Regions from separate parts of the Streptomyces sp. NPDC020917 genome, predicted to be linked through region 1. Evidence: riboswitches for the same ligand, from Rfam matches in the RefSeq annotation. Region 1 holds a riboswitch; each other region holds the start of a gene.
The links. A riboswitch is a leader RNA that binds a small molecule or an ion and turns the genes downstream of it on or off. The one in region 1 is predicted to bind cobalamin.
Positions count from the first base shown of each region.

Region 2: it holds a riboswitch for cobalamin, as region 1 does, so the genes downstream of both, metE (5-methyltetrahydropteroyltriglutamate--homocysteine S-methyltransferase) here and ACH4TG_RS06660 (CbtB-domain containing protein) in region 1, are expected to answer to the same signal.
Region 3: it holds a riboswitch for cobalamin, as region 1 does, so the genes downstream of both, ACH4TG_RS03610 (cobalamin biosynthesis protein) here and ACH4TG_RS06660 (CbtB-domain containing protein) in region 1, are expected to answer to the same signal.

Region 1 covers NZ_JBIRRR010000002.1:571,304-578,693, reverse strand. The annotation lists gene ACH4TG_RS06665 (hypothetical protein) at 1-2,960, opposite strand, end outside; cobalamin riboswitch at 3,125-3,284, shown strand; gene ACH4TG_RS06660 (CbtB-domain containing protein) at 3,320-3,559, shown strand; gene ACH4TG_RS06655 (CbtA family protein) at 3,584-4,465, shown strand; gene ACH4TG_RS06650 (hypothetical protein) at 4,462-5,337, shown strand; gene ACH4TG_RS06645 (damage-control phosphatase ARMT1 family protein) at 5,406-6,575, opposite strand; gene ACH4TG_RS06640 (DUF4232 domain-containing protein) at 6,739-7,390, opposite strand, start outside.
Region 2 covers NZ_JBIRRR010000016.1:145,908-153,297, forward strand. The annotation lists gene metE (5-methyltetrahydropteroyltriglutamate--homocysteine S-methyltransferase) at 1-1,689, opposite strand, end outside; cobalamin riboswitch at 1,850-2,065, opposite strand; gene ACH4TG_RS29075 (response regulator transcription factor) at 2,268-2,951, shown strand; gene ACH4TG_RS29080 (ATP-binding protein) at 2,948-4,312, shown strand; gene ACH4TG_RS29085 (hypothetical protein) at 4,458-5,012, shown strand; gene ACH4TG_RS29090 (FAD:protein FMN transferase) at 5,009-6,001, shown strand; gene ACH4TG_RS29095 (ferric reductase-like transmembrane domain-containing protein) at 6,003-6,788, shown strand; gene ACH4TG_RS29100 (NADH-ubiquinone oxidoreductase-F iron-sulfur binding region domain-containing protein) at 6,785-7,390, shown strand, end outside.
Region 3 covers NZ_JBIRRR010000001.1:844,404-851,793, forward strand. The annotation lists gene cobN (cobaltochelatase subunit CobN) at 1-2,912, opposite strand, end outside; gene ACH4TG_RS03605 (cobyric acid synthase) at 2,909-4,435, opposite strand; gene ACH4TG_RS03610 (cobalamin biosynthesis protein) at 4,432-5,406, opposite strand; cobalamin riboswitch at 5,581-5,778, opposite strand; gene ACH4TG_RS03615 (hypothetical protein) at 5,902-6,111, opposite strand; gene ACH4TG_RS03620 (anion permease) at 6,143-7,342, opposite strand.

The DNA.
Region 1 (7,390 bases):
GGCCGATCCCGCTCCGGCCCCGCGTCCACGTCGTGCGCGGAAGCCTCCGCCTCCGCGACGACGAGCCGCGCCAGCGCCTCCAGCAGCGGGCCGTCGCCGTCGACCGCGGCGGTCAGCTCCACCAGGCCGTCCGCGGCGGCCCGCCACGACGACCTGTTGTCCAGATCGACGGTGCTCGCCAGCAGCAGCGGCGCCGCCTCGGGGTACCACGGCGCCCAGTTCGCGAGCGCTCCCGTCGCAGCGTCCGCGGTCTCCTGGTCGGCGCGGCGCGACACCTGGCCCACCAGCCGTGCGTAGCGGGGCCGTTCGGCGACCCTGAGGTCGTACGGCCGGACCCGCAGGACGGCAGTCCGGGTGACCAGAGGGCCGTCGGCGGCGCGTTCCAGCACACGCCAGGCCGCCGGGGCCCGCAGCAGCTGCATGGCGACCGGAACGCAGGCCGCCTGCACGTCGGGATGCTGGCCGGGAAGCGCGAACGCCTCGTCCAGGATCACCGCGGCGGTGCCGACCGGCAGCCGGGACGCGGCCAGCCGCACGAGTTCCTTGCGGCTGGTGACCTTGGCGGCCGGAGCGGCCGTGCCGTCGGCGGCCGGCAGCAGGGCCGTGCGCAGCACCGTCTCCAGTTGGGACGGGACGACGAACTTGGTCACCCGGCCGGCCGCGTACAGCGCGACGCGCGCCCGGTCGTCCGCCGCGTGCGCCAGCAGGAGCGGCAGCACGTCACCGGGACGGTCCGTCCAGGCCAAGGCCCCCAGGGCGGCTTCGGCGAGCACCGTGTCCGTCGACTCGAGGTACCGGCGGACGATGTCGAAGCCGAGTTCAGGGATGGCCGCCGCGTCCCGGAGGTGCCAGGCCCGCGTGTACTTGGGCAGCGAGGCGTCCCCCGCCGCGCGGGCCAACAGCCTTGCGGCGGCGGCCTGCTGGCGCGGCAGCCAGTTGCGGATACCGTCGAGGGGCGGCAGCCACCGCGCTCCCGGGACGAGGAACCGCCCGTACGGCGGCCTGGCGGCGAGGACGGGGTCCAGCAGGTCGGTGCGGCGGTGCGCCAGGACCCGCAGCACGGGTGGGAGCACGGCGGCTGACGGTTCCAGCTCCAGCACGCGCTCGGCCCGTTCGTCCCTTGTCGCCGGGTCGTCGAGCCAGAGGTCGACGGCTTGCCGCACCGTCGCGTCGTTCCCGAACTGGACGGCTTGCCAAAGGAGTTCTTGGAGTTCGGGCATGTGGCGGGCGCGGCGCCCGAGGGCCCGCGCGAGCGCGAAGGTGAGGGAGTGGTCGACCTTGTCGGCACCCGCCTCCAGCCAGGGCCGGAGCGCCTCGAAGACCTGGAACTCCTGTCCCCGGCGCAGCGTGGTGTCCAGCCGGCCGAGGTGGGCGCCTCCGGTGTGCCCGGACAGGCGCGTCAGGGTGGTCAACGCCCATCCCACGAGGGGGCGTTCGCCGCTCACGGCGTGCTCGCGCAGCACGGCGAGGGCCAGCGACGAGAGGGCGTGGCGGGTGCGCGGGGAGCTGTCACGTGCCTCCACGGCGTCGATCGCGATGCGGTCGAGCAGGCTGGTGTCCACACCGGTGAACAGCCGTGGCGGAACCTCGGCGAGGGCCAGCAGCGCGGGTGACCTGACGGGCTCCTGCTCGTTGCGGAGCCGCTGCAGGTCGTCGAGCAGCACGGCGACCGGCGCGGCCTCACCGGACCTGGCCGCGTTCCTGACCAGCATCGGGTATGCCTGTGCGCGGTCATCGGCGGCGGGACGGCGCGTGGCGGCGACGAGGCGCTCGCGTGCCTCGGCGACCGGCAGGTGGGCGACGGCGGCCAGCACGGTGTCCCAGGGCTCGCCGCGTTCCGCGGCCTGCGCGGCCATCCGCCGCGCCTCGGCCTGTGCGCGAGCGCGCGGCAGCGCCTCCAGGACGCTCGCGCTGAGAGCGGTGTGGCCGAGGTCCTGGCCGGCGGTCGCGGCGTCGTAGAAGGACTCGCGGCGGGACGGCGGCAGGGCGCGCAACAGCGCCGCCAGGGCGTCGGGTTGGCGGCTCCATGCCTTCCCGAGCGCGAGGAGCTCCGGCGGCCCGAGCCTGGCGACACGGCCCAACGCGGTACGGGACAGCAGGCCGTGGGAAGGGTGCGCGAGGCGTTCGGGAGCCGTGATCAGTGCGATCGTCCGTCCCGGAGCCGCCCTGAGCAGCGGGCCGAGACATGACCTGACCGACACCGGAAAGCGCTGCGGGCAGTGTCGTTCGAGCAGTTCCAGGACGCGCAACGGGCGTGCCTCGACGGCGGCTTCGAACAGGTCGCCGTTGCGCTGCCACCACGCCGGGCCGGACAGCTCCGGCAGCTCGGCGAGCTGGCGTGCGGCCTCGTCCAGCACCAGGTCGGCGTGGCGGCGGGCGAGGGCGCGCCACCGCACCACCGCGAGGAACAGGTCGGGCAGCAGCCGTTCCACAACGTCGGCCCCGCATCCCGGCAGCAGCCGCGCGGCCTCCTCGTCCCCCCACTGCTCGCGCACGGACACCAGCAACCGCTCGGCCAGCTTGGGGCGTTCGCCGTCGACGACCGCGAGAGCGATGCGGCGGCGCACGGCCTCCGGGGCATCGTCCATCGCCCGCTCCAGCGCGGCGTCGCTGAGCGGCAGGTGGAACGCGGCCTTGAGCGCGTAGCCGCGGACGGTGGCGTCGGGGTCCGCGAGGCGCGCCTCGAGGAAGCCCGCGTCCTGCCCGATGGACGCGGCGACGGCCGCGAGGCGGCGGCCGTACAGGCCGCGCGTCTCCAACTCGTCCAGCACGGGCCGCAGTCCACTCCCGCCGAGGCGGCCGACGCCGCTGCCCTCACCGTCGCCGCCGACGACGCCGTCCTGCGCCCGCTCCCGCGTCCAGACGGCGAGGGCGCGCATGCGGTCGGGGTACGCGAGCGGGTCGAGGGCGGCGAAGAGGGCGTCGACGGCTGCGCGAGGTTCGTGAGGCTCGGTGGACATGCGCGCCATTGTGGCGCCGCCTGCTCCCGCTCTCGTACGGGTTTTCGCCCGCGAGGCCATCCGGCGGCCGCGTCGACGGCCTCGACGAGCCCGTAGCGGCCTGCGGGCCGACCCGGCTGCTCCCACGGACCGGGCCCTGAGGCCGCGTTCACGTGCGGAGGTGGCCGGAGGTCACATTGACGGGGTCTTCCGACCGCCCTTACTGTGCCAATAACTGCGAGGGAGCGAGTAAGCCGGTGCAATTCCGGCACGGTCGCGCCACTGTGTGCCCCCCGGTCACGGCCGGGGGCGAGTCAGACACTCCCCCCTTGCGCCCGCTCCATCGAACTGGGACGCACGATCCCCAAGGAGGGCTCCACATGAGCAGTCTGTCCGCGCCTGCCGCCACCCCCACCCACGACGCCGGCTCCGCCGCGATCCCCGTCGTCGTCCCCAACGTCCGCGCCGCGCTGCTGCTGGTGAGCACCGCGGTGCTCGCGCTCGCCGTCTACTACTTCATCGGTGTCGACCAGGGCGCGGTGTCGGTGTTCGGAAACGACATGCACGTCCACGAGTTCGTGCACGACGCCCGGCACTTCCTCGGTTTCCCCTGCCACTGAGCGGCGGGGACACCAGGACTGACCATGGTCAAGCGCATCCTGGGGCGCGGCCTGCTGGCCGGCGCCCTCGCAGGGCTGCTCGCGTTCGCGTTCGCGCGGATCTTCGCCGAGCCCCAGATCAACAAGGCCATCGCCTACGAGAGCGGCCGTGACGCCGCGCAGGAGGCGCTGGACAAGGCCGCCGGGATCCCACCGGAGATGGCCGACCCCGACCTGTTCTCCCGTACCGTCCAGGCGGACGTCGGCCTCGGCGTCGGCATGATTTTCTTCGGCATGGCCATGGGCGCGCTGTTCGCGGTCGCGTACCTGCTGTGCCTGGGCCGCACCGGGCGCCTGCAGGCCCGGACCCTGTCCGTGCTGGTGGCCGGCGGCGGCCTCCTCGGCTTCTACCTCGTGCCGTTCGTGAAGTACCCGGCGAACCCGCCGGCCATCGGGCACGCGGAGACGATCCAGCAACGCGGCAGCCTGTACCTGGTGATGGTGCTGTGCTCGGTGCTGTTCCTCGCCGGCGCCGTCTGGCTGGGGCAGCGTCTCCAGCCGCGGTTCGGCAACTGGAACGCCACGTTGCTCGGCGCGGCCGCGTACGTCGTCGTGATCGGCGTCGTGATGACGCTGCTGCCGTCGATCGGGCACCTGTCGGACAACGTCCACCTCTACGGCCACCACGCCACCGAGACGCCGCTGCCGCTGACCGACAAGCAGGGGCACCTCGTCTATCCGGGCTTCCCGGCCGACGTGCTGTTCGACTTCCGGCTCTACTCGGTCGCCGCGCAGCTCATCTTGTGGGGGACGATCGGGCTGGTCTTCGCGCCGATGGCGCAGCGCCTACTCCAACCGGCCACCGTACGGCGGCAGAAGCCGGCCTCAGCCGCGTCCGCAGGAGCCGCGGACCCGGTGACGACGTGACCCATGCCGCCGACGGCGGCGCGGACCGGGGCGGCGGCCGCGACGGTGACGCCGCGCTCGACGCCCTCGGACCGTTCTTCACCATCGGCCGCCACGACCCGGCGCATCCGCCCGCCGGTGACTGGCGGTCGGTGACCGACCTCGTCACCGATCCTTCCGTCCTGGACGAACGGGTCGCGTCGGTCCGGGAGTTCCTCGCCGCCGGCGGCGGTCTGGACGTCGCGCGGATCGAGGTGCGGGTGGCCGCGTCGGTGGCCCACCTGGGGATGGCGGCACGGCTCGTCTCCCCGCTGCTGGCAACGGCCGTGCTGCACCGCCGGGTTCCGGCTCTGTCGCTCGACGACCTACGGTGGAAGGCGCAACTCGGGGGCGCCTTCCCGCTGTCACTGCCCCGGGCCGGAGGCGGAACCGGCGAGACCGCGGGCGTCGCGGGCGGAGACGGGGCCGCCGTGGAAGCGGCTTGCGGTGAGGATCCGGGCCGGGAACTCGACGACAACGGCCCCCTCCCCGCATGTCTGACCGCCGTCCTCGTCGACGGCATCGCGGTACCGCTGGCCGGTGCGTTCGGACGGTTCGGGGTGTCGGAGCACATCCTGCGCGGCAACACGTCGTCGGCGCTGGCAGGCGCCGCGCGCATGCTCGCCGGCAGGGGCGCAGGGACCGACGCCCGCGCCCTGCTCGGGGTGCTCCTGCGGCACCCGTATCTGGCCGGCTCCGGCGGGTTCGGGCCGCGGGGCGCCTTCCGTCGCAGCAGTTGCTGCCTGATCTACCGGGCCGCCCCCGACCGCAACGGCTCCCTGTGCGGCGACTGCGCACTCGACCACCGGCCAACTGCGGCCAGGGGCAAACGGGTTCACCGCGGGACGGACTGAGGGCCGCGACGTGGCCCGACAAGCATGTGACGCGGCCCGACAAGCATGCGGAGCCGCGAACCGCCTCCTCACGGCCGGAACTGCACCACCGCGTACGTCCCGCTGGTCCGCCATTCCTCGCCGCTCCCCTCGAGTTCGGCGAGCGTCGCCGGGTCCAGCCCGGCGGCCACGTCCGACTTCAGGGTGCGCAGCGCCAGCAGCGGGCTCGGGAAGTACGAGGTGAGGTCGGCGAACGGCGTGGTGGCCGGCCACAGGCGATCACCCACCAGGCGGCGGTAGTTGAGGTCGCCCTTGGAGATCGTCACGGTGGCCTGGGCGAGGTCGGCCCGCAGGTCCTCCGGCATGTCCGCGTAGGGCAGCGGTGCGCACGAGAAGGGATGGGCGCGGACCATCAGCCGGCCGCCGGTGAGGGCGTCCCGCAGACGGCCGCCGATCGTGCCGGCCGCGCCCGGGGCCTGCGCGATGCGGCGCACGCACTCCACGACGTCCGCGGTCGTCGCGTCGGACACGTAGTAGGGGTACGGCTTGACGTGGAGGACGACGGCGGCCGCACGGCCGGTGTGCAGCAGGCGGTCGACGAGCAGCAGGTCGGGGATCAGTTCGCGGCCGGCGTTGTCGGCGAGCACGTACACCGCGCCGGGCGGGGACGAGGCCAGCTTCCGCCACAGCAACGCGCCGTCGTCCGCGATGAGATGCTCGCCCTTGCCGTCGAGGTCTCCGGAGGAGATCTGGAAGCCCAGGTCGGCCTTGTTGCCCCACAGGGCACCGTTGAGCATCGCCTGGTCCTGCTGTTCCGCGGGCAGTTCGGCCACCCGGTCGAGAGCGGCGAGCTCCTCCGTGACGGCGAGGCTGTCCAACTCCGCCCGCTTGAACGGTGCGAAGGGATCGATGCCCTGCCACGGCCCGGGGCCGAAGTACCCGACGGCGTCCAGCAGCCGGCGGTAGAAGTAGCTCTCCGCCCACAGGAACGGCACGTCGAACCACGACCGCCCGACGTACCCGTGGCTCCAGCTCTCCCACCGGCCCGCGTCGTGCGCCCCCGCGCCCAGCGGTGCGATCACCCCGCCGCCCGTGGCCTCGCGCAGCAGCCCGTCCAACGCCCTTTGCTGCGGCGGCGGGTAGGCGGTCGCCTCCCGCACGCGCCGCACCAGCGCGGGGTGGCGTTCGGCCAGCACGCCCCACGCGAACGACCCGGCCTCCGCGCTCGTGATCACCGCCGCGCCGTCCGTTCCGTCCATCGTCGCCGCCTCCTTCGCCCGCTTCTCCGCCGCCGATCGCCGTTCCTCTTCGCTGGCCACCGTAGGCTCCGGACCGCGCGAACAGCGGAAACGCCGCCGCCGTGGTGTCGCTGGGGCCCGTTCCGGGCGCCGCCCCCGCTTCCGCGGCCGGGCGCGGCCGGTACTACTTGCCCGCGCCGACCGGGTCGACGGTGATGGCCGGGCCCGTGCTGTCGCTCACCGGGACGTTGACCGCCAGGGGCATGGTGTGGGAGTGGGTCTCGTTGGGCGGGGTGACGATCAGGCTGGTGAAGGTGACGCCGGTGCCGCCGGAGTTGTTCACCGGGTAGTGCAGGGTGAACCGGGTCTCCTCACCGGGCTGCAGCGTCACGTGCGGCGCGGCGACCGTGGAGCGGTTCGCGCTGATCGTGCCGTCCTTGCCCTTGAGGTCCGCGCCGGGGAAGCCGTGCATCGTGCAGGCGTGCGCGCCGGTGTTCTTGAGGTTGATCAGCCAGTCGCCCTCGCCCATGCCGTGGGAGCTGGTGAACGACAGGTGCGCGGTCTGGCAGGTGGTGCCGCGGGCCGCCTGCCCGTTCCCGCTGCCCGTGTCGGTGGTGGCGGTGCCGCGGTCCGCCGCGTTCCGGCCGGTGCCGGTGCTGGGCGTGCCGCCGGCCGGCTGCTGGGCGTCGGTGCCGGACGAGGTGCCGCCCGCGGACGGGCTGGCGGACGAGGACGGGGAGGCCGCGCCGTCGTTGCTCGAGTTGCCGTCACAAGCCGTGAGCGCCAGGCCGGCGGCCGCCGTGGCCAGAACGAGCATCGAGAGCTTGCGGACGCGC
Region 2 (7,390 bases), on a different contig from region 1:
GACCGGGCGGCCGGTGAGGGACTGCGCGTAGGAGGTCCAGCGCACGGTCATCGGGCCGGGCCGCGCGACGTCGCCGGCCAGGATCGGCGGGCGCACGTACCGGGTGCCGTACGACTGGACCCAGCCGTGCCGGGTCGCGAGGTAGCCGGTGAGCTGCTCGGCGAAGTACTGGACCATGTCGTTGCGTTCGGGCTCGCCGTGCACGAGCACGTCGAGGCCGGTCCTCTCCTGGAAGGAGATCACGTCCTGGATCTCCTTCCTGATGCGCTCCTCGTAGCCCGCGGTGTCGATCCGGCGGGCCCGCAGATCGGCGCGGGCGGCGCGCAGTTCGGCGGTCTGCGGGAAGGAGCCGATGGTGGTGGTGGGCAGCGCCGGCAGGCCCAGCCGCTCCCGCTGGGCCGCGGCCCGCCGCTCGTACGGCTGCGGGCGGCGCGTCTCGGCCCCGGTGACGGCCTCGGCGCGGGCCCGCACGGCCGGGTCGCGGGTCAGGGGGGAGGTGGCGCGGGCGGACAGTGCGGCCCGGTTGGCGGCCAGTTCGGCGGCGATGGCGTCGGTGCCCTGGGCCAGGCCCCTTTCGAGCGTGGTGATCTCGGCGGTCTTCTGCCGGGCGAAGGACAGCCAGCGCAGGATCTGCGGGTCGATGTCGCGTTCGGCCGCCGCGTCCAGCGGCACGTGCAGCAGCGAGCAGGAGGCGGCGACGTCGACGCGGTCGGCCAGCCCGAGCAGCGTGCCCAGGGTGGACAGCGCCTTCTCCAGGTCCGCGACCCAGATGTTGCGCCCGTTCACCACCCCGGCGACCAGCCGCTTGCCGGGCAGCCCGCCGGCCGCGGCGAGCGCGTCGAGGTTGCCGGCCGCGGACCCGGTGAAGTCCAGGGCCAGTCCCTCGACCGGTGCCGCGGCCAGGAGCGGCAGGGCGTCGCCCAGCCGGTCGAAGTACGAGGCGACCAGCAGCTTCGGACGGTCGGTCAGCGTGCCCAGCACCTGGTAGGCCCGTTCCGCGGCGGCGAGTTCGGCGGGCGTGCGGTCCTGGACCAGGGCGGGCTCGTCGAGTTGCACCCACGGCGCCCCGGCGGCCCGCAGGTCGGCGAGCACGTCGGCGTAGACCGGCAGCAGGCGGTCCAGCAGGGTCAGCGGCTCGAAGCCGGCCGGCGCGCCCGGCGCCGGCTTGGACAGGAGCAGGTAGGTGACGGGGCCGACGAGGACCGGCCGGGGGTCGAGTCCCAGCGCCAGCGCCTCGCGGACCTCGCCCGCCTGCTTGGCCGGGTCCGCGGAGAAGACCGTGTCAGGCCCCAACTCGGGCACCAGGTAGTGGTAGTTGGTGTCGAACCACTTGGTCATCTCCAGCGGCGGCACGTCCTGCGTGCCGCGGGCCATGGCGAAGTAGCCGTCGAGCGGGTCGGCGGCGACCGCGTCGCGGTGGCGGTCGGGGATCGCGCCGACCATCACGGTGGTGTCCAGCACGTGGTCGTAGTACGAGAAGTCGCCGGTCGGCACCTCCTGGATGCCGGCCTCGGCGAGCCGGCGCCAGGTGGCCCGGCGCAGTTCGGCGGCGGTCGAGCGCAGGGCGTCCGCGCTGACGCGGCCCTTCCAGTAGCCCTCGATCGCCTTCTTCAGCTCCCGCCGGGGGCCCTGGCGGGGGTAGCCGTACACGGTGGCCCGTGCTGCCGCGGCTGCGGGCTTGGTCGTCACGGAGATCTCCTTCGCGAGATGGATCCCTGAGGTCCCGATGGCGGGACGAGAGCGCGAAGGGATGGCGGCACGAGCGATGCGGGCGTGCGCGCCACGCCGGACTGCTGGTGCTTCGTACGCCGACCCGCCCTCGAGGTCACCGGGACTCCGCGGGCGCACCGGGCGCACACGGGCAGGTGGCAGGTCTTCGGACTCGCGGGCACGTCCTCGTCGAGGACACCTACTGGCCGTCGCTTCCCGGGCCATTGCGGCCCAGTGCGTATGACGGCGGTCGTTCCCGCTCACCGCTGCGGGGCAGTCCCGGATTCCCACCGGGTTCCCTCTTGCGACACACCCGCCTGGCCGGCGGGCGTGAACCAGCTGCCCTTCCAGCCTAGGACCGCGCCCCCGCCGCCGTCCGGCGACGTCCACGATCCGGGACGGTGACGCCCCTCACCCGGTGAGGCCGCGGGCACGGCCGGCGGCGGTTCGGGCGCGCGTGCCCCGCCGTCGTGGCGCGGCGCGCGCCGCCGCCCGGGGCACGGCTCGCCCCGGGCGGAATCCGCAGTTCGCAGCGGTCGCAGACCTACGATGGGGGGATGCGGGTGCTTGTCGTCGAGGACGACCCGGGAATCGCCGATCTGATGGTCCGTGGCCTGGAGCGGGCCGGGTACGACACCGCCGCGGCGGCCTCGGGTCAGCAGGCGCTCCTGGCGTCGCCCGACCCCGATGTGGTGCTGCTGGACCTGGGACTGCCCGACATGGACGGCGTCGAGGTGTGCCGGACGCTGCGCGGCCGGTCCGACATGGCGATCATCGTGGTGACCGCGCGCGGCGAGGAGGGCGACCGGGTGGCCGCGCTGGACGAGGGCGCCGACGACTACCTGGTCAAGCCGTTCGGCCTGGCCGAGCTGCTGGCCAGGATCCGCGCGGTGCTGCGGCGGGTGCGGCCGGCCGAGCCCGAGGTGCTGCACCACGGCGACCTCACCGTGGACCTGCGGACCCGCACGGTGACCGTCGGCGGGCGCGAGGTGGCGCTGACCCCGAAGGAGTTCGACATCCTCGAGGCGCTCGCCGTGGACCCGGGCCGGGTGGTGACGCGGCAGGAGATCCTGGAACGGGCCTGGGACACCCACTGGTACGGGCCGACGAAAGTGCTGGACGTGCACGTGGCGGGCCTGCGCCGGAAACTGCGCAGGCCCGGTCTGGTGGAGACGGTGTACGGCAGGGGGTTCCGGCTCGGCACCCCGGACCCGCGGGCCGATCCCCCCGACGTGCCATGACCCGGCGCATCGCCCTTGCGGTCATGTCCCTGGTCACCGTGCTGCTGGTGCTCACCGTCGTGCCCCTGGGGCTGTCGCTCGCCGACCGCGAGCGCGCGTCCTTCCGCCAGAGCACCGAGGACGCCGATCGCGCGCTGGCCGCCGCCGCCGAGGAGCACCTGTCCGACCACGGCAGCGCGGCGTCGCTGCGGCGCATGCTGGTCCGGGGCACCGAGCCGGGCGCCTGCGCCGCCGTCTTCGACGCGGCCGGGCGCGAGGTGGCGTCCACGCCGTGCCCGCAGCAGAGCGCCGCTCAGTTCGCGGAGACCCGCGAGCAGTGGGCGGCCATGGCCCGCAGCGTGCTCGCCCACGCGGGGACGGTCACCCGCACGCAGGACGACCGGCTGGCCGTCGCGGTGCCGGTCGGCGAGACGTCCTCGCCGGTGGGCGTCTCGGTGCTGTCCCGGTCGGCCGATCCCACGAACGACCGGATCGCGGAGATGTGGGCGCGGCTGGCCGGCATCGGCGTCGGCGGCCTGGTCGCCGGGGCCCTGCTGGCCGTCGTCCTGGCGCGGTGGGTCGGCCGGCCGCTGCGGTCCGTGGACAGCGCGGCGCGCGAGCTGGGCGAGGGCAGGCTGGACGTCCGTGCGGACGGCGGGCAGGGCCCGGTCGAGGTGCGCAGGCTCGCGTCCACCTTCAACACCATGGCGGCCCGTATGGAGACCCTGATCCACGGGCATCGCGCGGTGATCGCCGACGTCTCGCACCAGCTGAGGACACCGCTCACCGCGCTGCGGCTCCGGCTCGACATGCTCGCCACCGAGACCCCCGGCGACGAGCTGACGGCCACCGAGCTCGCCGCCGCGCAGCAGGAGATCACCCGGCTCTCGCGCCTGGTCGACGGGCTGCTGGCGGTGGCCCGCGCGGAGAACGCCGTGCCGCGGCCGGTCGCCGTGCGGGTGGACGAGGTGGTCGAGGACCGGCTCGCGGCCTGGACCCCGGTGGCGCAGGAGCGGCAGGTCCGGCTCACGGCCCGCTGCCGTCCCGGGCTGACCGCCCGGCTCGGCGCCGGCGATCTGGAGCAGGTGCTCGACAACCTGCTGGCCAACGCCCTGGACGCGGTCGGGGAAGGCGCGACGGTGCGTGTCGAGGGCCGGGCCCGGCAGGGCCGGGTGCTCCTCACCGTCGCCGACGACGGGCCGGGGATGAGCGCCGCGGCACAGGAGACGGCGTTCCACCGCTTCAGCAGTCCCCAGGCGTCGGGGACCGGGCTGGGGCTGGCCATCGTGCACCGGCTGCTCACCGCGAACGGGGGGTCGGTGCGGCTCGAGGACACCCCGGGCGGAGGTGTGACCGTCGTCATGGAACTCCCGCTCGCATAACGTCCGACGTGGGATTTCGGACGATTTGCCGAGTTCGGTGGGAGTGGCCTTAACCAGTTCTGAGGACTCCCTGAACAGGTTCCCGACGACGCGGACGGCAGGCTGGTGGGCATACCCCGTCGTCCGCCGTGAGGAGATCCGCACCATGCGCCACCGTCGCCACCGCTCCCCGCTCCCCCAGGGCAACGCCGACCTGTCGGTCGAGGAGGCGGCGCGCCGGCGGGACCGCGGACGGATCCGGGTCCGGACGACGACGATGTGGGCCGTGGCGGCGGCCGTCGTGGGTACCGCGGCGCTCGGCGCGGGGTACGCGCAGGCGATCCCCGGCGGCTCCGGGACGCATCCCTCCCCCGCGCAGACGCCGGCCGGCACGCCGTCCGGCGGCACCGCCACCACGCCCGCGGCCACTCCGTCCGGCGGCGCGGGTTCCGCTCCGGCCGCGACGCCGTCCGGCGGTGCCACCACGGCCCCGGCCTCCCCGACCCATCCGCCGGCGCAGGCGCCGCACACCGCGACGACGCCCGCCCGGCCGAGCCGGCCCGCGGCCAAGCCCGCCAAGCCGGCGGCACCCGCGCCCCGCCCGGCCCAGCCGGCGAAGCCCCAGCCCGCCAAGCCCAAGCCCTCCACCGGTCTGCGCCCGCCCGCCCAGGCCCCGGCCCCGACGACGCAGCCTCCGCAGACCACGACGGGAGGATCATGACCTCCACCCCCCGGCTCTCCGGCCGGACCGGTGCGACCGACCGCGTCTCGTTCCCCGCCCTCGGCACCACGGCGGAACTGCTCACCACCGACGCCTCCCGCACGGGCATCGCCCTGACCGTCCTGCACTCGGAACTCGCCGCCATCGACGCCGCGTGCAGCCGGTTCCGGGGCGACTCCGAACTCGCGCGCGTGAACGCCTCGGCGGGGACGGGCCGTCCGGTGCCGGTCGGCGCGCTGCTGGCCGAGGCGATCGAGGTCGCGATGCGCGCCGCGCGCGTCACCGGCGGGGCGGTCGACCCCACGGTGGGACCGGCCGCGGTCGCGCTGGGCTACGACGTGACGTTCACCCGGATCGCCAGGACCGGCCCGGCGCCGCGGCTCCGCCCGGCGCAGGGATGGCGGTCGATCGCCTGGGATCCCGAGCTGCGCCTGGTGCGCCTGCCCGCGGGAGCGGCGCTGGACCTGGGCGCCACGGCCAAGGCGCTCGCCGCCGACCGGGCCGCCCGCGCGGCGGCCGCCGCGGCGGGCTGCGGGGTGCTGGTCAACCTCGGCGGCGACGTGTCCACCGCGGGCCCGGCACCGGACGGCGGCTGGCGCATCGCGGTCGCCGACGACCACGCGGGACCCGCAGGACCGCACACCCCCGTCGTCACCGTGCGCAGCGGCGGCCTCGCCACCTCGGGCACGGCCGTACGCACCTGGGAGCGCGGCGGGCGCACCGTCCACCACATCGTCGACCCGGCCACCGGGGACAGCGCCCCCGCGGTGTGGCGCACGGTGAGCGTGGCCGCCGCCGACTGCGTCGACGCCAACACCGCCAGCACGGCGGCGATCGTCCTCGGCGAGGGCGCCCTGGACTGGCTGCGCGAGACCGGGCTGCCGGCCCGGCTCGCCGGCGTCGACGGGGCGGTCGCCTACCTCAACGGCTGGCCGCTGGAGCAGCGGCAGGAAGCGGAGCGGAAGCCGGACGTCCTGGAGGGCACCTGAGATGAGCGCAGCCCACTCGGCCGTCGTCCTCGCGTCGTCGGGCCCGAGCCCGCTGTGGTACGCCACGCGGGCCGCCGGAACCGTCTCGCTCGTGCTGCTGACGCTGACCGTCGTGGTCGGCGTGCTGTCGGCCGGACGCTACGCGCCCCGCAACATCGGCAGGTTCGAGGTCTCCGCACTCCACCGCAACCTGTCGCTGATGACGCTGGTCTTCCTGGCCCTGCACATCGTCACCGCGATCGCCGACAGCTTCACCCACATCGGCTGGACGGCCGCCGTCGTCCCGCTGACCTCGTCGTACCGGCCGCTGTGGGTGGGCCTGGGCGCGGTCGCCGTGGACCTGCTGCTGGCCGTGGCGGTCACCAGCGCGTTCCGGCAGCGGATCGGGCAGCGGACGTGGAAGGCGGTGCACTGGGCGGCGTACGCGTCGTGGCCGGTCGCCCTCTTCCACGCGGCGGGCACCGGCACCGACACCCGCCTCACCCCGCAACTGGTGCTGTACGCGGCCTGCATGGCGGCCGTGCTGGGCGCCGTCTGGTGGCGGCTGGTGCGGGCCGGGCGGCACAGCCGCCGGATCCGCTGGTGGGCGGTGCCCGCCACCGGGATCGTCCCGGTCCTGCTCGCCGTGTTCCTGGCCACCGGGCCGCTGCAGCCCGGCTGGTCCCACCGCGCCGCCGCCACGTTCCCGTCCGCCCCGGCCGCCACCTCGACGGCCACCACCCCGGGCGCGGCCGCCGCGCCGCCGCCGTCCGCATCCCCTGCCCCACAAGGAGGGTCCGCCGCGTGAATCCCGAGGCCACCACCGCGCTCGCCGCACCGGAGATGCCGGTCCCCCACGGCGTGCGCCTGCTCGGCGGCTGGTACGCCACCGGCCGCCCCGCCGGCCTGAGCGACCACCTCGACCGCCACGGGCCCGCCCCCACCGGCCGGGCCGGCGGCGCGCTGGCGGACGACGTCGAGCGGGCCGGGCTGACCGGCCGGGGCGGCGGCGCATTCCCCACCGGGCGTAAGCTGCGCACGGTCGCCGGGCAGCGCGGCCCCGCGGTCGTCGTCGCCAACGGCATGGAGAGCGAGCCGGCCAGCCGGAAGGACGAGACGCTGCTCGCGCTCGCCCCGCACCTGGTGCTGGACGGCGCGGTGCTGGCCGCCTCCGCGACCGGCGCCGGCACGGTGCACCTGTGCCTGCCCCGCACCAGGGCGGAGCAGGCCGAGGGCCTGGTCCGGGCCGTCGAGGAGCGGCGGCGGGCCGGGCTGGATCCGGCCGAGGTCCGCGTCCACACCCTGCCCCACCACTTCGTCTCCAGCGAGGAGACGTCCCTGGTCAGCTGGCTCAACGGCGGCGGGGCGCGGCCCGCGCCCACCCCGCCGCGCCCGTTCGAGAGGGGGGTC
Region 3 (7,390 bases), on a different contig from region 1:
CGCACGAAGTTGGCGTCGGCGGGCTCATCGAGCTCGGCGACCGCCCGCACCGCGTCGTCCACCAGCGCCACCACGTGCGGGAAGGCGTCCCGGAAGAAGCCGGAGATGCGGACCGTGACGTCGATCCGCGGGCGGCCCAGCTCGGCGAGCGGCACCACCTCGAAGCCGGTGACGCGGCGCGAGGCGTCGTCCCACACTGGGCGGCAGCCGAGCAGCGCGAGGATCTCCGCGATGTCGTCGCCCTGGGTGCGCATGCAGGAGGTGCCCCACACCGTCAGGCCCACCGACGCCGGGTAGGCGCCGGTGTCGGCCAGGTGCCGGGCCAGCAGCGAGTCGGCGAGCGCGGTGCCGACGTCCCAGGCCAGCCGGGACGGGATGGCCTTGGGGTCGACGGAGTAGAAGTTGCGGCCGGTCGGCAGGACGTTGACCAGGCCGCGGGTCGGCGACCCGGAGGGCCCGGCCGGCACGTAGCCGCCGCGCAGCGCCCGCAGCACGTTCCCGATCTCGTCGCTGGTGCCCGCGAGCCGCGGCACCACCTCGCTTGCCGCGAACTCCAGCACCCGTGCGGCGTCCGGGACTTCGTGCCCGGCCAGCTCCCCACGCAGCAACGCGCCGGCCGTGCCGGGCGCCCAGCCGGCCGCCTCCATGGCCTCCACCAGCCGCCGCGCCAGCCCCTCCAGCAGGTCGATCGCGTCCGACGCGGTGCGGGCCGGGCCCGACGCGAGCGCGGTCAGCGCCGCGGGGACCTCGACGCGCGCGCCCGGCTCGGCCAGCAACTCCTTCTCCACCAGGCCGAACGACGCCGCGAGCGCGGCCCGCAGCCCCGGCAGGGCCGCGCCCACGCCGCCCCACACCTGCGCCGAACGCAGCACCGCCAGCACCAGGTTGACCCGCGGCTCGCCGACCGGGCCGGCGCCCAGGACGTGCAGGCCGTCCCGGATCTGGACGTCCTTGATCTCGCACAGCCAGCCGTCGACGTGCAGCACGAAGTCGTCGAAGGCGTCCTCGCCGGGCTGCTCGTCCACGTGCAGGTCGTGGTGGAGCTCCGCGGCCCGCACCAGGGTCCAGATCTGGCCGCGCACCGCCGGGGCCTTCGCCGGGTCGAGATCGCTGACCAGCGCGTACTCGTCGAGGAGTTGCTCCAGCTTGGCCAGGTCGCCGTAGGAGTCGGCGCGGGCCATCGGCGGCACCAGGTGGTCCACCACGGTCGCGTGGCCGCGGCGCTTGGCCTGGGTGCCCTCGCCCGGGTCGTTGACGATGAACGGGTAGACCAGCGGGAGTTCGCCGAGCACCGCGTCCGGGGCGCAGCCCCCGGACAGCCCGAGGCCCTTGCCGGGCAGCCACTCCAGGGTGCCGTGCTTGCCCAGGTGCACCACCGCGTCGGCGCCGAACGTGCGGTCCAGCCAGCGGTAGGCGGCCAGGTAGTGGTGGGACGGCGGCATGTCCGGGTCGTGGTAGATCGCGATCGGGTTCTCGCCGAAGCCGCGCGGCGGCTGGATCAGCACCACCACGTTGCCGAACTGCAGGGAGGCCAGCACGATCTCCGGCCCGCCGCCCTGGTCGTCGACGTACAGGCTGCCCGGCGGCTCTCCCCAGTGCTCGACCATCGCGGCCCGCAACCGCGGGTCCAGCGTGCCGAACCACTCCTGGTAGTCCTTCAGCGGCACCCGGGCGGGGGCGGTGGCCAGTTGCTCCTCGGTCAGCCACTCCACGTCGTGGCCGCCCGCCGCGATCAGCCGGTGGATCAGCTCGTCGCCCTCGTCCGGATGGTCGCCGGTGCGGTAGCCGGCCTCGCCGAGGGCCCGCAGCAGGCGCACCGCGGACGCGGGCGTGTCCAGGCCGACGGCGTTGCCGATGCGGGAGTGCTTGGTCGGATAGGCGGTGAACACCAGCGCCAGCCGCTTGTCGGCGTTCGGCTTGTGGCGCAGCGCCGCGTGGCGCACCGCGATGCCGGCGACCCGGGCGGCCCGCTCCGGGTCGGCCACGTACACCGGCACGTCGCCCTCGCCGGTCTCCTTGAAGGAGAACGGCACGGTGATCAGGCGCCCGTCGAACTCCGGGATGGCGACCTGCATCGCAGCGTCCATCGGGGTCAGCGCCGCGTCGGAGTCCTGCCACGCGGCGCGCGAGGACGTCAGGCACAGGCCCTGGAGCACGGGCACGTCCAGCGCCGCCAACGCGCCTACGTCCCAGGCCTCGTCGTCGCCGCCCGCGCTCGCCCCGGACGCCGTGGTGCCGCCCGCGGCCAGCACCGTCGCCACGATCGCGTCCGCCCGCCCCAGCACCTCGTACAGGCCCTCGTCGGCGCCGCGCAGCGAACCGCAGTACACCGGAAGGGCGTTGGCGTCCCGCGCCTCGATCGCGTCGCACAGGGTGTCCACGAACGCGGTGTTCCCGGACAGTTGGTGCGCGCGGTAGAAGAGCACCGCCACCGTCGGGCGGCCGGGGAGGTGCGGGCGGTCGCCGTGGACCCCGAACTCCGGCATGGCGCACGGCGCTTCGAAACCCTCGCCGCTCATCAGCACCGTGTCCGACAGGAAGCGGGTCAGCTGGGCGAGGTTGTCCGGGCCGCCCTCGACGAGGTAGCGCAGCGCCTCGGCGACGACGCCCGCGGGCACCGACGACAGCGCCATCAGCTCCGCGTCCGGCACGGACTCGCCGCCCAGCAGCACGGTGGGCACGCCGGAGGCGGCCAGCACCTCCAGGCCCCGCTCCCAGGCGCGGCGCCCGCCGAGCAGCCGGACGACGGCCAGGTCGGCGCCGTCCAGGAGCGCCGGCAGGTCCGCGTCCGGGTCGACCCGGGACGGGTTGGCGATGCGGAAGGCGGCGCCCGCGCCGCCGGCGGCACCGGTGGCGGCGCGCGCGGCGAGCAGGTCGGTGTCCGCGGTGGACAGCAGCAGAACGGTGGTCATGGTGCCCCCGGTGGCAGGAACGGGAGGCCGGCGGGAGCGCCGTCCTCGATGAGCCGCAGCAGCGCGGCGGTGTCCGTGTGCGCGTCGATCAGGTCGGCGAGGCGGTCCAGTTGCTCCTCGCGCAGCGCGGCGAAGGAGGTGCCGGGCGCGGGCACGAAGCGCCGGCCGGCCAGCCGGGCGACCAGCCGCAGGAACTCCCGGCGAAAGCCGTCGCTCTCCAGCGAGCCGTGCCAGTGCGTGCCCCACACCGCGCCGGCCCGGCAGCCGTCGAGGAACTCCTCGTCCCCGCCGAGGACTTCGGCCACCCCGTGGTGGATCTCGTAGCCGGTCACGGGCTGGCCGAGGGCGTGTCCCTCGGGCCGGGCCAGGGTCTTCTCCGCGGCGAACCGCACCCGCACCGGCAGCAGGCCCAGGCCCTCGACGGTGCCGGCGCGGGACTCCACGTCGTCCTCGATACGGGTCCCCAGCATCTGGAACCCCCCGCAGATCCCGAGCACCGGAAGGCCCTGCGCGGCCCGGCGGGCGACCGCGTCGGCCAGGCCCCGGGCGCGCAGCCACTCCAGCGCCCTGACGGTGCCGCGGGTGCCGGGTAGCACCACCAGGTCGGCGTCGGCGATCTCCTCGGGGCGGTCCACGAACCGCACCACGACGCCGGGTTCCGCGGCCAGCGCGTCGACGTCGGTGAAGTTGGACATCAGCGGCACGGCCGCGACCGCGACCCGCAGCACGTCCTCGCCGAGCGGCGGCGCGGCCGCCTTCGACTCCCGGGCCCGCAGGCCGTCCTCCTCGTCGATGCCCAGGCCGTGCGCGAAGGGCAGCACGCCCAGCGCCGGGCGCCCGGTGAGCTTCCGCAGCATGTCCAGGCCGGGCTGCAGCAGCGTCACGTCGCCGCGGAACTTGTTGACCAGGTAGCCGCAGACCAGTGCCTGGTCCTGCGGCGAGAGCAGCGCGGTGGTGCCGAAGAACGACGCGAAGACCCCGCCGCGGTCGATGTCGCCGACCACCAGCGTGGGCAGCGAAGCCCGGCGGGCCAGCGCCATGTTGACGATGTCGGTGCGCCGCAGGTTGATCTCCGCGGGGCTTCCCGCGCCCTCGCAGATCACCGCGTCGTGGGTGCGTCCCAGCTCCTCCAGGCAGCCGGCCACGGTGTCCAGCAGCTCGGCCTGGCGGCCGCCGTGGTAGCCGCGGGCGCTCAACTCGCCCACCGCGCGGCCCATCACGATCACCTGGCTGCTGCGGTCACCGCCCGGTTTGAGCAGCACCGGGTTCATCAGCGCCGACGGCTCGACCCGGGCCGCCTGCGCCTGCATCGCCTGGGCGCGGCCGATCTCCGCGCCGTCGCGGGTGACGAAGGAGTTCAGCGACATGTTCTGGCCCTTGAACGGGGCGACCCGCACGCCCTGCCGGACCAGCCACCGGCAGATCCCGGCGGTGACCACGCTCTTGCCGGCGTCGGAGTGCGTCCCCGCGACGAGCAGGCCCTTCACCCGCCGCGTGCCGGCCGTGCCCCGGGCCGCGTTCACCGCGCCCCCTTCGCCGGGCCGCCCGCGCCCGCGCGGCGGCGCGCGGCGGACAGCAGCAGCGACGCGCCGAGCGCCAGCCCGCCCACCCGCCGCGACAGCCTTATCGCGCGCGGGATGTCGGCGGGCCCGGGCGCGGGGAATTCCGCGCCCAGCACCGGCCGGTGCTCGACCCGCCCGCCGTAGGCGAGCGTGCCGCCCAGGCGCAGGCGCAGCGCGCCGGCGAACGCGGCTTCCACGGGACCGGCGTTGGGGCTCGGGTGGGACCGGGCGTCGCGGCGCCAGGTGCGCAGCGCGGCGCGCGGGTGCGGCCCGGCCAGCGCGGCCAGTGCCGCGGTCAGCCGGGCACCCGGATACCCCGCGGCGTCGTCCAGCCGGGCCGACGCCCAGCCGAACCGCAGGTAGCGCGGGGAGCGGTGGCCCACCATCGCGTCCAGGGTGTTGACGGCCCGGAAGCCGGCCAGCCCCGGCACCCCGAGCAGGCCGCCCCACACCAGCGCGCCCACCACGGCGTCCGAGGTGTTCTCGGCGACCGACTCCACCACCGCCCGCGCGATGCCGTCCGCGTCGAGGTGCTGCGGGTCGCGGCCGCACAGGTGCGGCAGCCGGGCGCGGGCGGCGGCCAGGTCGCCCGCCCGCAGCGCCTCGCCGATCGCCGTCGCCTCGCGGGCCAGCGAAGTGCCGCCCAGCACCGACCAGGTGGCGGCCGCGGTCAGCGCGACGGACAGCGCGGGGGAGGAGCGCACGGCCCGCCGGGCGAGCACCGCGGCACCCACCGCACCGCCGGCGCACAGCGCCGCATGGACCGTCCCGCTCAGCCGGTCGTCACGCCACAGCCGGCGTTCCAGTGACCCCGCGGCGCGCCCGAACCCCGCGACCGGATGGCCGCGACGCGGGTCGCCGATGGCGAGGTCGCAGAGGAAGCCGAGCGCGGCGCCGTACGCGTAGCCGTCTCCGGCACGTGTGGCTCGCATCGGCTCAGCCCGCCGTCACGCTCCGGCGGGGCGGGGCCTGGGGTGGACGGGGGGCCGGGGGCGGGACTGCGCTGGGGGCGGTGGGCAGGGCCGAACACGGCGGTGTGCCGGGGGTGTTCGCGCCCACTCGGGTGCCGGGCATGGCAGAGGTCCTCACTCAGGGTCCGCGCCCTGGTTCGACGTGACCGGCGGTGAGAGTCTCCTGGCTCCCGGATCAACGCACTCCCGGTCTTCCAGCCGGATGACCGGCCGTGACGTACGGGTTGGGAGTGCACTCCCCGGTGACAGTGGCGGGACCGCGCCGGATTCGCACCGGACTTCCTCTCCTGCCGCCGTATGGCTTCCGGCAGTTCACCACGTGCGCGATACCGGGTCAACTCCGCGTTGACCTGCGGGGATGGAGTGTGGCGAGGTCCACACCCCCGGCGCGCCCCCCGGCGAGCCCCGGCGGGGACGGTCGCCGTGGCCGTCACGTGCGGACGGCCACGGCGCAGGTCACTTCTGGACGATCAGTGTGATGCCCCATGCGACGGCCGCCGCGCAGGCGGCGAAGCACAGGTAGGCGCCGGTGCGGCTGAGCGCGGCCGTGCCGCCCCCGCGCCGGGTGAGCCCGACGATGCCGAGGGTGAAGACGCCGACCAGGCCGACGGTGGACAGCAGGGTGACGGCGAAGACCGAGAGCAGGGCGTGCCAGTCGATGGTCATGGGATGTCCTTCGCGGGGTGTGCTCGGGGCTTCAGGCGGCCGTGCCGGTGGCGGAGGCCGGCGGCGGCGGGGTGACCGCGGCGATCGCGGCGGTCACCGCACCCTGGGGCTCGCCGGCCGCGGACGGCTGCGGGTCGTTGACGTTGGCGTGGGTGATCGGCTTGCGGCGCGCGGCGGTGCGGATCGCGGCGCAGGCGGCGAGCGCGATCACCGCGACCGCGGCGACGCCCCAGCTGCCCTGCTCGGCCAGCAGCGCGGCGCCGGCCGCGACCAGGCCGGCCGCCGGCAGGGTCAGCACCCAGGCGGCGACCATCCGGCCGGCGGTGCTCCAGCGCACCACCGCGCCGCTGCGGCCCATGCCCGCGCCCATCACGGCACCGGAGCAGACCTGCGTGGTGGACAGCGCGAAGCCCAGGTGGGAGGAGGCGAGGATGGTGGCCGCCGCGCCGGTCTGCGCGGCGAAGCCCTGCTGCGGCTGGATGTCGGTCAGCCCGCGGCCCATGGTGCGGATGATCCGCCAGCCGCCGAGGTAGGTGCCCAGCGCCATCGCGGCGCCGGCGCAGACGATGACCCACAGCGGCGGGTCGGAGTTCGGCGCGAGGGCGTTGCCGGTGATCAGGGTGAGGGTGATCACACCCATCGTCTTCTGCCCGTCGCTGGTGCCGTGGGCGAGCGAGACCAGGCCCGCGGAGGCGATCTGGCCGGCCCGGTAGCCGCGCGACGTGGCCTCCGGGTCGGCGCCGCGGCCCAGCCGGTAGGTGACCCGGGTGGCGAGCGTGGACGCCAGGCCGGCCACGAACGGGGCGGCCGCGGCGGGGATCAGGACCTTCATCACCACGGCCTCGCCGTGGATGCCGTGGGTGCCGGCCGCGACCAGCACCGCGCCGATCAGGCCGCCGAACAGCGCGTGCGAGGAACTGGAGGGCAGCCCGGCGAGCCAGGTGATCAGGTTCCACAGGATGGCGCCGACCAGGCCGGCGAAGATCACTTCGGGCTTGATGCCGGCGGACTCGTCGATGATGCCGCCGGAGATGGTCTTGGCGACGGCCACCGACAGGAAGGCGCCGACGAGGTTGAGTACGGCGGACATGGCCACCGCCGTCTTGGGCTTGAGCGCGCCGGTCGAGATGGTGGTGGCCATCGCGTTGGCGGTGTCGTGGAAACCGTTCGTGAAGTCGAACACGAGCGCGGTCGCGATCACGATTCCGATCAGGAGCGTGATGTGTTCCATGGCCCCAGGTATTCGTTCGAGCGGGCAGTGGCGAGCCGACCGTACGAA